DNA from 3 places in the Thioalkalivibrio sulfidiphilus HL-EbGr7 genome. Region 2 is predicted to be linked to each of the others. Evidence: predicted binding sites of a transcription regulator. Region 2 holds the regulator's gene; each other region holds the start of a gene.

Region 1 (4,158 bases), 980 kb from region 2:
TGCTGTGGGCCGTGAGCGGTGTGCACAGCGAGATCCAGGACAGCCACCCGCTGGTACAGAAGGCGGTTGCCTGTTTTCTCGACCTGCAGCCCCGCTGGCGCGACCCCGGCATCTCCCGTGACCTGGGCCTGGCGCTCGCCAACGACCTGGGCCAGATGCGCCTCTCTGCCCACAGCCGCGAATGGCCCAGGGTGGCGCCTTACCGGGATGACAACCGCCACCTGTTTGACAGCAGCAAGGAACTGGAGGCGCCCGATGCGAATCAGCCGGCGGGCGTCGACACGGACACCCGCGGGGGGGCGCGGCTCGAAGAGGCAGACCGGGGCATCCAGCTGCGACTGGCGGATGCCGATGCCCCCACGGGCGAGGACCAGGGCCTGCGCCTAAGGCAGTCCGGCGCGCCTGCGGCGCTGCGCTTTCGCCGCGATCAGAGCGAGCATCAGGAATCCGGTGTCGAGACCCTTTATCCGGAATGGCACCACCGCATGGCGCGCTACCGGGCGGACTGGTGCCGGGTCAACGATGCCCCCTACCCCCATAGCCTGCCCGCCAAGGCACTGCTGGCCAGGCATCGCCAGACCCTGCGACAGCTGCGACGCCAGATCGATACCTGGCGACTGCGGGCCTGGCACATCGCCCGCGCCCAGCAGGACGGCGACGAACTGGACCTGGACGCCGTGGTGCGCGCCGTGATCCGTCGCCGCATGGGCGACGAGCCCGACCCCCGCGTCTACCACCGCCGCGTCAACGGCGAGGGACATGGTCCCACGGTGCTGGTGCTGCTGGACCTGTCCGTGTCCCTGGCCCGCCCCGTCACCACCGCCGGAACGCCCTTGTTTGAACTGGCCCGGGACGCGGCCCTGCTGCTGGCCGAGACCCTGCACCTGGCGGGTCACCGCTTCGCCATCCACGGCTTCCAGTCCGATACGCGCCACCGGGTGAACTATCGGCGCTTCAAGGATTTCGACCGGCCCCACGATGCCCTGTCCCGGGGGCGCCTGGCTGCGCTGCAGGTGGCCGGATCCACACGCCTCGGCGCGGCCCTGCGCCATGCCGGCGACCGGCTCGCGGGGCTGGGCGCCGAACACCCCCTGCTGCTGGTCATCTCCGATGGCGAACCCTCGGACATCGACGTGCACGACCCCGAGCACCTCACCCACGATGCCCGCGAGGCGGTGCGCGACCAGCGTGCCCGCGGGCTGGCGGTGCATTGCCTGAACCTGGAGCCCCGGGACGATGCCCGGGCGGCCTGGATCTTCGGCGCGCATCACGTCTCGGGGGTGAGGACGCTCTCCCAGCTGCCGCGCAGGCTGCCGGAACTCTACCTGTCCCTGGTGCGGCAGGCCTGAATCAGTCGCATCGTGCGCGATCCCGGGGCATGCCACGCCCCGGACCGCCTCGTTCAACTGCCGGATGCCCCAAGCACGCGCCCCACCTTGGGTCACAGGCACCAACATGGTGCATGCGCTGCCCGAAAACCTGCCGGCCCGGACACTGGCAGCCCGCGCAAAGCCCGTCCGAACGGGCTTTCAGGGCTTTTGTGACCGGTGGCACACCCCTTGCTTTGTCACACCCCGAGGGGGAACAACCCCGTTGGTTGAGCAACGCTCAGGAGCAAACGCAATGAAACTAGTCACTGCAATCATCAAGCCGTTCAAGCTCGACGATGTGCGTGAGTCCCTCTCCGAGATTGGGGTTCAGGGCATCACCGTCACGGAGGTCAAGGGCTTCGGCCGGCAGAAGGGTCATACGGAACTGTATCGGGGCGCCGAGTACGTGGTGGATTTCCTGCCCAAGGTGAAGCTCGAAGTGGCCGTGGACGACGGCATGGTGGACCAGGTCATCGAGGCCATCACCAAGTCGGCCAACACCGGCAAGATCGGTGACGGCAAGATCTTCGTCTTCCCGCTGGAACAGGCCATCCGCATCCGTACCGGCGAGTCCGGCACCGACGCTCTGTAAATAACACCAAGCTGACAACCGTTAGCGGAGGACGCACAAGTGGAAAGTCAAGTCATTGAAGTCGCCTACGCACTGGATACCTTCTACTTCCTGGTATCCGGCGCGCTGGTCATGTGGATGGCCGCAGGTTTCTCCATGCTGGAGGCCGGCCTGGTCCGCACCAAGAGCACGGTGGAGATCCTGATCAAGAACATCTCCCTGTATTCCCTGGCCTGCATCATGTACATGTTCATCGGTTACAACATCATGTACGGCGATGGCCTCAACTCCGTCATCCCCGGTCTGAGCTTCTTCATCGGTGGTGACAACTCCGTGGAAGACGTGATGGGCAGTGGTGGTGATATCTACTACTCCAACATGTCCGACTTCTTCTTCCAGGTGGTGTTCGTGGCCACCGCCATGTCCATCGTCTCCGGCGCCGTGGCCGAGCGCATGAAGCTGTGGGCCTTCCTGGCCTTCGCGGTGTTCATGACCGGCATCATCTACCCGATGCAGGGCTTCTGGAGCTGGGGCGGCGGCTGGCTGTCCGAGATCGGCTACTCCGACTACGCCGGTTCCGGCATCGTGCACATGACCGGTGCGGTCGCGGCCCTGGCCGGCGTGCTGCTGCTCGGCGCTCGTAAGGGCAAGTACGGCCCCAACGGCGAGGTGAACGCCATCCCTGGCTCCAACCTGCCGCTGGCCACCCTGGGTACCTTCATCCTGTGGATGGGCTGGTTCGGCTTCAACGGCGGTTCCGAGCTCAAGGTCTCCGACATCGAGTCCGCCAACGCCGTGGCCCAGGTGTTCACCAACACCAACCTGGCCGCTGCCGGTGGCGTGATGGCCGCCCTGATCACCACCCGCCTGATGTACGGCAAGACCGATCTGACCATGGGCCTGAACGGCGCCCTGGCCGGCCTGGTCTCCATCACCGCCGAGCCCCTGATGCCCAGCCCGCTGCTGGCCACCATCATCGGCGCCATCGGTGGCGTGATCGTGGTGTTCTCCATCATCGGTCTGGACAAGCTGAAGATCGACGACCCCGTCGGTGCCATCTCCGTGCACGGCACGGCCGGTATCTGGGGCGTGTTCGCGGTGCTGCTGTCCAACCCGGATGCCAGCTTCGTGACCCAGCTGATCGGTATCGTGGCCATCTTCGCCTTCGTCTTCATCGCCAGCCTGATCGTCTGGGGCATCCTCAAGGCCCTGATGGGTATCCGCATCAGCGCGGAAGAGGAATACGAGGGTGTGGACCAGTCCGAGTGCGGCCTCGAGGCCTACCCGGAGTTCACCAACAAGTAACTCCCCCGGCCAACTCTCACACAAGTTGGTTAACCTTGACGGGCGCTTCGGCGCCCGTTTTTTTTTGCGCAGGCGAACAGGGCTTGAGTACAAGAGAAAAAGAAAACTGCCCCGTGTGCGGTATGATGCGCGCACTGGCAATCAACGAGACCGAACTTGGACAACCTGCCCGCTTCCCAGACCGTGCTCGAGGTCCGCGGCCTGCGCACCGCCCACGTGGGCCCGGTGGACTTCCGCTTGCTGGCCGGCGAGATCTGCCGGCTCTCCGGCGAATCCGGCGCCGGCAAGACCCTGCTGCTGCGCGCCCTGGCCGATCTCGATCCCAATGAAGGCGAGGTGATCCTGGACGGCATCGAGCGCGCCCGCATCGCGCCCACCGACTGGCGCCGCCAGGTGGCCTACCTGGCGGCCGAACCCCTGTGGTGGGAGGAACGAGTGGGCCTGCATTTCAGCACGGACTGCGACGACAGCCGGCTCAAGGCCCTGGGCTTCGAGCCGGAGGTGCGCAACTGGGAGGTGGAGCGGCTCTCCAGCGGCGAGCGCCAGCGCCTGGCGCTGATCCGACTGCTGGAGAACCGGCCCCGGGTGCTGCTGCTGGACGAACCCACCGCCAATCTAGACCCCGCCAACAGCCGCAAGGTGGAGCGCATGGTGCGCGAGTACGTCTCCGACCACGGTGCCTGCGCCCTGTGGGTCAGCCACGACCCGATCCAGCGCCAGCGTCTGGGCGGGCGCTCCCTGGTCATGGAGGCGGGCCGCATGCGGGAAGATACGCCATGAACGTGATCGCCCTCTCGCCCTGGGACCTGTCCCTCGCCGCTGCCCTGGTGGTGGCGCTGGCCGCGCTGACCGCGCGCATCGGCATGGGCCTGTCCCGCAGCCTGCTGATCTCCGGCGCACGCACCGTCATTC
Region 2 (4,158 bases):
CGCGGTGAACGCATGGAGCAGTATCAGCTGGACGGATCCAGCCTGGTGGAGACACCGGTCATGGTGATGAACCAGCCCGACGCCCCCGACTGGACCCTGAACGCGGAGCAGGCCTGGGTTTCTCCTGATGGTGAAGAGGTGCGTTTGTACGGGGCCGTGCACATGTCCCGCCCCGAAGGCCCCGCCCACGCCACCGTGGACATTCACACCCGGGACGTGACCGTCTGGCCCGAGCCCCAGCGGGCCGAATCCGAGGCCCCGGTGCAGGTGCGCAGCCCCCAGTATCAGGTGGACGGCACCGGCCTGCGCGCCGATCTACAAACCAGCATCCTGGAGTTGCTGCATGATGCAGATGCCACGTATTTCCCTTAAACGCCCGCTGGTCGCCACCCTGTTCGCAGGCCTGATGCTCGCCCTGATCACGGCCCTGGCCTCGGCCTCTGAACGGGATCTGCCCATCCGCATCCAGTCCGACAGCGCCGAACTGGACGACCAGCGAGGCGTCAGCGTCTACCGGGGCAACGTGGAAGTCACCCAGGGGGACCTGGTGATCCACGCGGACACGCTCACCGTGCACTCACCGAGCCGTGTGCTGCAGCGCATGGAGGCCGAAGGCAACCTGGCCAGGCTGCGCACCCTCACCGAGGACGGCCGCGAGGTGCGCGCCGAGGCGCGGCACATGGAATACCTGGCCGCTGAACGTCGCATGGTGCTGACCCGCGATGCCCGCATCTGGCAGGCACAGGACGAGTTTCGTGGCGCACGGATTGTCTATGACATGGACCGGGAGACACTGGACGCAGCCTCCGGCGACAGCGGTCGCGTGGAGGTCATCCTGACCCCGGCCGAAAACACCCGTGGCGGCGGCAGCGGTTCGAGCCAGTGAGTCGTCTGAGCGCCCAGGACCTGATCAAGCGCTACCGCGGCCGCACCCCGGTCAACGGCGTCTCGGTCCATGTGGACAGCGGCGAGGTGGTGGGCCTGCTGGGGCCCAACGGCGCCGGCAAGACCACCTGTTTCTACATGATCGTCGGCCTGGTGCCCGCCGACGAGGGCCAGATCCTGCTCAACGAACGGGACATCACCGCCTTTCCCATGCACGCCCGGGCACGCATGGGCGTGGGCTACCTGCCCCAGGAAGCCTCGGTATTCCGCAAGCTCTCCGCCGCAGACAACATCCTCGCCGTGCTGGAGACCCGCAGAGACCTCTCGGCCACCGAGCGCCAGCAACACCTGGAATCCCTCCTGGAAGAACTGCAGATCACCCATATCCGCGACAATCTGGGCATCAGCCTGTCCGGTGGTGAGCGGCGCCGGGTGGAGATCGCACGGGCACTGGCCACGGAGCCGGCCTTCATCCTGCTGGATGAACCCTTCGCCGGCGTGGATCCCATTTCAGTGATCGAGATCCAGCGCATCATCACCCACCTCAAGGACCGGGGCATCGGCGTACTCATCACCGATCACAACGTGCGCGAGACCCTGGGCATCTGCGACCGCGCCTATATCCTCAGCGAAGGGCGTATCATCAGCGAAGGCCCGCCCGATCACCTGCTGGCCGACGAAATGGTGCGCAAGGTGTATCTCGGCGAGCATTTCCGACTGTAAGCCTGGGACATCATCTCGCACATCCCGTGCCAAATTTAACCCGGCCTACCCTATAATCGGCCTATGAACCGCCGGGCCATGACAACGCTCCCGCCAGCAAGGGCCGCCATCGGGCCCGGACCTGCCACACACACGCCGGATGCTTTAGAATCTGCGCCCTTTCGGCTGCCAGCCACATTCAAACACTGAATCATGCTTAAACCTTCCGTCCAGCTGCGTCTCGGCCAGAGCCTCACCATGACGCCCCAGCTGCAGCAGGCCATCCGCCTGTTGCAGCTCTCCACGCTGGAACTCCAGACCCAGATCCAGGAAACCCTGGAGACCAATCCGATGCTGGAGGCCCTGGAGGCCGGTGAGGCAGAGGGGGAGGGTGAATCCGCCGAGGCGGATGCCGTGGACCTGGGGACCGGCAACGACTCGGTCACCAATCAGGCCGAGAACAATCGCAACGAAACCACCAACACCCCGGAAGATGCCGACGACCGCGCCCGCGGCGAGGACATCCCCGACGAACTGCCCGTGGACAGCAACTGGGATGAGATCTACGACGTAGCCCCGCCGGGCGCCACCGGCGGTATGCCGGAATACGACGGCCGGGACATGTTCGAGAACCAGAGTGGCGCCGGCGAGTCCCTCCATGAACATCTCATGTGGCAGCTCAATCTCACCCCCATGAGCCCGGAGGACCGGGTCATCGCCATGACCCTGGTGGACGCCATCAACGAGGACGGCTATCTCAGCGAATCCCTGGAGGCCATCCAGGCCAGCCTGTCCAACGACCTGGAGATCGACCTGCCCCTGGAGGAGATCGAGGCGGTACTGCACCTGGTGCAGCAGCTCGACCCGGTGGGCAGTGGCGCGCGGGATCTGTCCGAATGCCTGCTCATCCAGCTCCAGCAGATGCCCGCCGACACCCCCTGGCTGGACAAGGCCCGGGAGCTGGTGCGCTCCCACCTGGATTGCCTGGGCGCCCGGGACTACAAGCAGTTGCTGCGCAGCCTGCATGTCAGCGAGGCAGACCTGCAGGAGATCATCGGCCTGATCCAGGGGCTCAATCCACGCCCTGGCAGCCTGGTGAGCAACATCAACCCCGAGTACATCGTCCCCGATGTGTTCGTGCGCAAGCATGAAGGTCGCTGGCAGGTGGAGCTGAACCCGGACATCGCACCGCGGCTGCGGGTCAATCCGCTCTACGCCAGTTTCGTGCGCCGCGCCGACACCAGCCAGGATAATGTCTACATGCGCAACCAGCTGCAGGAGGCACGCTGGTTCATCAAGAGCCTGCAAAGCCGCAACGAGACCCTGCTGCGGGTGGCCATCGCCATCGTCGAACAGCAGCGCGCCTTCCTGGAACAGGGCGAAGAGGCCATGAAACCCCTGGTGCTGCGCGATATTGCCGAGCAACTGGACATGCATGAGTCCACCATCTCCCGGGTGACCACGCAGAAATTCATGCACACCCCCCGGGGCATTTTCGAATTCAAATATTTCTTTTCAAGCCACGTGGGCACCGCCGACGGTGGCGAGTGCTCCGCCACGGCGATCCGCGCCATGATCAAGAAGCTCATCGCCGAGGAGCCCCAGGGCAAGCCCATGAGTGACAGCAAGATCGCCTCGATCCTGGTGGACCGGGGCATCCATGTGGCGCGGCGCACCGTGGCCAAGTACCGTGAGGCCATGTCCATACCACCTTCCAACGAGCGCAAGCGGCTCATCTGAACGTCCACTGAACATATTCACTTAACGAAAGGAGTCTTCCATGCAAATCAATCTCACCGGCCACCACGTGGATCTCACCCCTGCCCTGCGCGACTATGTGAACGAAAAGTTCGATCGCCTGGAGCGGCACTTCGACAATGTCATCGACGTGCACGTGATCCTTACCGTAGAGAAGCTGCAGCAGAAGGCAGAGGCCACCATGCTGGTGAGCGGCAACAACCTGTTCGCCGACGCAACCGATCAGGACATGTATGCCGCCATCGACGCCCTGGTGGACAAGCTCGACCGCCAGGTGGTCAAGCACAAGGAAAAGCTCAAGGATCACCACCGCGCAGAAGGCTCACACCGCAACCACAGCGAGTAAGCTCATCCCATGAATATCGGTCAACTCCTCGCGCCGGAACGGGTCTCCCGTACCGGGGAAATCAGCAGCAAGAAGCGCGTGCTGGAAACCCTGAGCGAGATGCTCTCAACCAGCCAGCCGGATCTGAGCAGCGGCGAGATCTTCGAAAGTCTGATCTCCCGTGAACGTCTGGGCAGCACCGGTCTGGGCCATGGAGTGGCCATCCCCCACGGTCGCGTGGCGGGAGTGAAAAACGCCGTGGCCGCACTCATCAAGCTGGAGCGGGGCGTGGACTACGACGCTCCCGACCGGGAGCCCGTGGACCTGCTGTTCGCGCTGCTGGTGCCCCAGGAGTCCACCGACGAGCACCTGGAGATCCTGGCCACCCTGGCGCGCATGTTCGCAGACCCCTCCACCCTGGCGAGCCTGCGCTCGGCCGATGACGGCGAGACCCTGCTCGACCAGGTTCGCCATTGGGACGGCAACGG
Region 3 (4,158 bases), 990 kb from region 2:
CCTGGCGACCCTGCCCTACGAAGAGACCGCCCTGATGGGCAGCATGAAGGGCGAGGAGGCCAAGGCCGCCGCCCGTGAAGCGGCCCGTACCGTGCCGCCCCGCGAACACGGCGGCAACTGCGACATCAAGAACCTGTCCCGCGGTTCCCGGGTGTACTTCCCCGTGTATGTGAAGGAGGCCGGCCTGTCCATGGGCGACCTGCACTTCTCCCAGGGCGACGGCGAGATCACCTTCTGCGGCGCCATCGAGATGGCGGGCTTCATCGAGCTGCGTGTCAACCTCATCAAGGGCGGCATGAAGAAGTACAACATCAGCAGCCCGATCTTCCAGCCCAGCAAGATCGATCCCCAGTTCAAGGACTACCTGATCTTCGAAGGCATCTCCGTGGACGAGGACGGCAAGCAGCACTACCTGGATGCGCACATTGCCTATCGTCGCGCCTGTCTGGCCGCCATCGACTACCTGAAGAACTTCGGCTACTCCGGTGAGCAGGCCTACGCCATTCTGGGCACGGCGCCGGTGGAGGGACATATCAGCGGTATCGTGGACATCCCCAACGTCTGCGCCACCCTGTGGCTGCCCACCGAGGTGTTCGAGTTCGACATCCATCCCACGGATGCGGGCCCGGCCATCGAGATCCCCTCGGGTATCGATACCTCGCGCACCAGCTGATGAAGCATCGACGGATGGCCGGTCTCCGGCCGGCCATCCCGTCTTATACAGGAGAGAAGAGCCGCCATGCCCATCTACGATTATCACTGTGACCAGTGCGGAGAGTTCTCGGTGATGCGCCCCATGGCCGAGTCGGCCCTGGATCACGACTGCCCGGAATGCGGTGAGACCGCACCGCGCATCATCAGCGCGCCGCGCCTGGCCATCATGGACCCCTCCAACCGCATGCGCTGGGAGCGCAACGAGAAGAGCCGGCATTCACCCGCCGTCGCGCGACGTTCCTCCTGCGGCTGCACCGGTGCCCACACCTGCGGCAGCAGCAAGAGCCAGGACAAGGCCAAGCCCGTCGATCCGGAGGCCAAGCCGGCGCTGCGCAAACAGACCAAGAAGACCGCCAGGCCCTGGATGCTGGGGCACTGATCGTTTCCGTATTCCATTGATCTGATGAAGGCGCCCCTGATGGGGCGCTTTTGTTTTGAAAGGCGGTTCTCTCGCGGAGACGCAGGGACGCGGGGGAAATCATTGACCTGCATTCCCCGTGGCTCTGTGGCTCCGTGAGAGGACATGTCTTGAGCAGGCCTGCTCAAAAGCAGCTCTCTCACGGAGCCACGGGGGCACGGGGAACGGATAGGAAAATTTTCTCCGCGCCCCTGCGCCTCTGCGAGAGAATCGTTTTTAGGCTTTTGGCTATGCGTTGAGAGCGACAGGCACAAAAAAGGGGACAAGCCTAAGCTTGTCCCCTGGTCGACTCCTGGGAGAGTCAGGCTTGTGCCTGTGTCATCAGAACTCGATGGGCAGGCTGAAGCTCACCACAAACTTGGGATCGTTGTTGAACTCGCCATCCACGTCATCCACGACCAGACCCAGGGTGAAGCTCAGGTTGTCGTTGTAGTTGTAGCTGACGTCCACGTGGGAGTACTCGAACTCGTGCTGGCCGTAGGCCAGGGTGAAGTCACCCACGTTCACGCCGACCATGGCGTACCAGTAGTCTTCCAGGTCTTCCAGGCCGTAGTGGTAGCTCAGGAAGGCGGGGCCATAGCTCAGGCCCAGGATCAGTTCGGCCACGTCGCCGGGGGAGATTTCAACTTCGGGGTACACGTAGGTGGCGTAGCTGACGTCGATGCCGAAGTCGCCGATCTCGGTGCCGTAACCCACGTAGAGGTCGTACTCGGTGCCCAGAGCCTCGTCACCGGAGGAGGTCCAGATGCCGGCGTAGAAGCCGCTGGCGCTCACGCTCAGGTCACCCCAGACAGCAGCGCCGCCGCCCAGGTCAAAACCACGCCAGTAGTACATGCTGGCGGCGCCGATCTCCGCGGAGACTTCGGTAGCATGGGCGGCCGGGGCCAGGGCGCCAAGGGCCAGGGCGGACGCGACGGCGGTGGAAAGAACCTTGTGCTTCATTTTCATGCGAGTTTCCCTCAAGTACTTAGGTTGATGACCCTTGCGAAACCAGAGCCGAAGCTCGTGACCCGCCGGTTCGAAACAGGGGCTGGTTGGCCCACGTAACGGTAGATGCATATTCAGTGCCAACTAATGGAGGCGTCAGAAAAGCGCAACATTTGGGCAAAAAAACACGCTTTCCATGGCGTGGACGCAACACTTGTAGTTCGTTTTGGGGCGTGGATGTGGATGGTTTGCACTGATCTGGTGCAATAAGGGCTTCAGGGCTGCAGCAGCCCCTGGGTTTCGATGAAGCGCACCACCTGGTCCAGGCCCTGCCGGGTGCGCAGGTTGGTGAACACGAAGGGCCGCTCGCCGCGCATGCGCCTGCTGTCCCGCTCCATGACCTCCAGCGAGGCGCCCACGCCGTCGGCCAGATCGATCTTGTTGATCACCAGCAGGTCCGAGCGGGTGATCCCGGGGCCGCCCTTGCGGGGGATCTTGTCGCCGGCGCAGACGTCGATGACGTAGATGGTGAGATCGGAGAGCTCCGGGCTGAAGGTGGCGGAGAGGTTGTCACCGCCGCTTTCCACGAACACCAGGTCCAGGCCCGGGAAGCGCCGGCCCAGCTCGTCCACCGCCGCGAGATTCATGGAGGCGTCTTCGCGGATGGCGGTGTGGGGGCAGCCGCCGGTCTCTACCCCGATGATGCGGTCCTCGTCCAGCACCTTGGCGCGGATGAGGAATTCGGCGTCCTCGCGGGTATAGATGTCGTTGGTGACCACGGCCAGGTTGTAGCGGGGGCTCATCTCCCGGCACAAGGCCTCCACCAGGGCCGTCTTGCCCGAGCCCACCGGGCCGCCGATGCCGACACGCAGGGTCTGGTTCATGGGTTGAATATCTCCTGTTCGAAAAGCAGTGGATCGAGAAGGCATGCGCCTGCCCAAGTAGGTCGGGCTTCAGCCCGACAGCGATGTTTCTCGGGACGCCGCATCGTCGGGCTGAAGCCCGACCTACGGACGGCCACCGGGTTTCAGCTGCGAAACAAGCGGCTGTACTGGGTCTCGTGCAGGGCGGAGGCGAGCATCACGCCGGGCAGGCCGCCGCCCAGGTCCTCGTCCGGCAGCGCCCTGGCCCGCGCCACCACCGGACCGATGTGTTCGGCCAATTGCATCAGCAGCCGTTGACCCTGGGTCTGGCCCAGGGGGATGAGCTTCACGGCAGCGGCCACCTGGTTCTCGCACCAGGCCCACAGGTAGCCCTCCAGCATGTCGTTGACGGGGACCTGCCAGTGGGCGCAGGCCAGGGCGAACAGGGTCGCCCAGGTGGCGTCCCTGCGCTGCACCCAGGTCTGCGCCGGCTCGACACCCAGGTCCGTGAGCAGGCGTGCCAGGGCACGGCCCTGGTTGCCGTCCTCGGCACGCAGCTCCGAGGTCTCCCGGCAGGCCATGAGCCAGGTGCTCCAGCGGTCCAGGCCGGCGGCGTCGTTCTTCATCCAGCAATCGTGCAGGCGCAGCAGGGCGGGCAGGTCCACGTGGGCGTGCACGTGGTGCAGCTGCGCGCCGATCCAGTCGGCGGCGGCCGCCTCGCTGTTCACCCAGCCCGCCTCCACGGCGTACTCCAGCCCCGTGGAATAGCTGTAGGCGCCCACGGGCAGGGTGGGCGCGATCAGCTGCCAGAGCCGCCGCCGCGCGAGGCCGGTATCCGGGGTCGTCTCTGCTGACGGGGTGAAAGGCGGTTTAGCCACAGAGGACACGGAGGTCACAGAGAAAAGATCATCGGGTGAAACAGCCATGGGTCTGCCTTGAGGTTTTAAACTCAGTGACCTCTGTGTCCTCTGTGGCTAAACAATCAGTGCTCATGGCCGTGTGCGTGATGATGGCCATGTCCGCCATGGCCGTGGGCGTGGCCGCCGGCATAGGCGCCGGCCTCGGGCTCGAAGGGGGCGTGGGTGAAGCCCACGGTGAGGCCCAGGCCGCGCACCATGTCGTCCAGCACGTGGTCGTGCAGGTAGCGCAGGCCGTCGGCGTCGATCTGCAGGACCACGTGGCGGTTGCCCAGGTGGTAGCAGGCACGGGCCAGCAGCAGCGGATCAGTGCCACGCA

What was found. Region 2 encodes sigma-54, which starts transcription at its own class of promoters, with help from an activator protein. Its sites were predicted from a motif close to TGGCANGNTNCNTGCTT; they were not measured.
Region 1: the regulator sigma-54 is predicted to act here: its motif matches at 1,549-1,565, upstream of glnK (P-II family nitrogen regulator).
Region 3: the regulator sigma-54 is predicted to act here: its motif matches at 2,186-2,202, upstream of TGR7_RS15595 (TorF family putative porin).

What each region holds. Positions count from the first base shown of each region.
Region 1 is NC_011901.1:3,268,365-3,272,522, forward strand. It holds gene TGR7_RS15645 (nitric oxide reductase activation protein NorD) at 1-1,349, shown strand, start outside; gene glnK (P-II family nitrogen regulator) at 1,624-1,962, shown strand; gene TGR7_RS15655 (ammonium transporter) at 2,002-3,246, shown strand; gene TGR7_RS15660 (ABC transporter ATP-binding protein) at 3,403-4,026, shown strand; gene TGR7_RS15665 (ABC transporter permease) at 4,023-4,158, shown strand, end outside.
Region 2 is NC_011901.1:780,861-785,018, reverse strand. It holds gene lptC (LPS export ABC transporter periplasmic protein LptC) at 1-372, shown strand, start outside; gene lptA (lipopolysaccharide transport periplasmic protein LptA) at 344-886, shown strand; gene lptB (LPS export ABC transporter ATP-binding protein) at 883-1,608, shown strand; gene TGR7_RS03590 (RNA polymerase factor sigma-54) at 1,801-3,327, shown strand; gene hpf (ribosome hibernation-promoting factor, HPF/YfiA family) at 3,368-3,691, shown strand; gene TGR7_RS03580 (PTS sugar transporter subunit IIA) at 3,701-4,158, shown strand, end outside.
Region 3 is NC_011901.1:3,254,610-3,258,767, reverse strand. It holds gene fmdA (formamidase) at 1-673, shown strand, start outside; gene TGR7_RS15600 (FmdB family zinc ribbon protein) at 740-1,093, shown strand; gene TGR7_RS15595 (TorF family putative porin) at 1,454-2,080, opposite strand; gene ureG (urease accessory protein UreG) at 2,335-2,943, opposite strand; gene TGR7_RS15585 (urease accessory protein UreF) at 3,087-3,848, opposite strand; gene ureE (urease accessory protein UreE) at 3,905-4,158, opposite strand, start outside.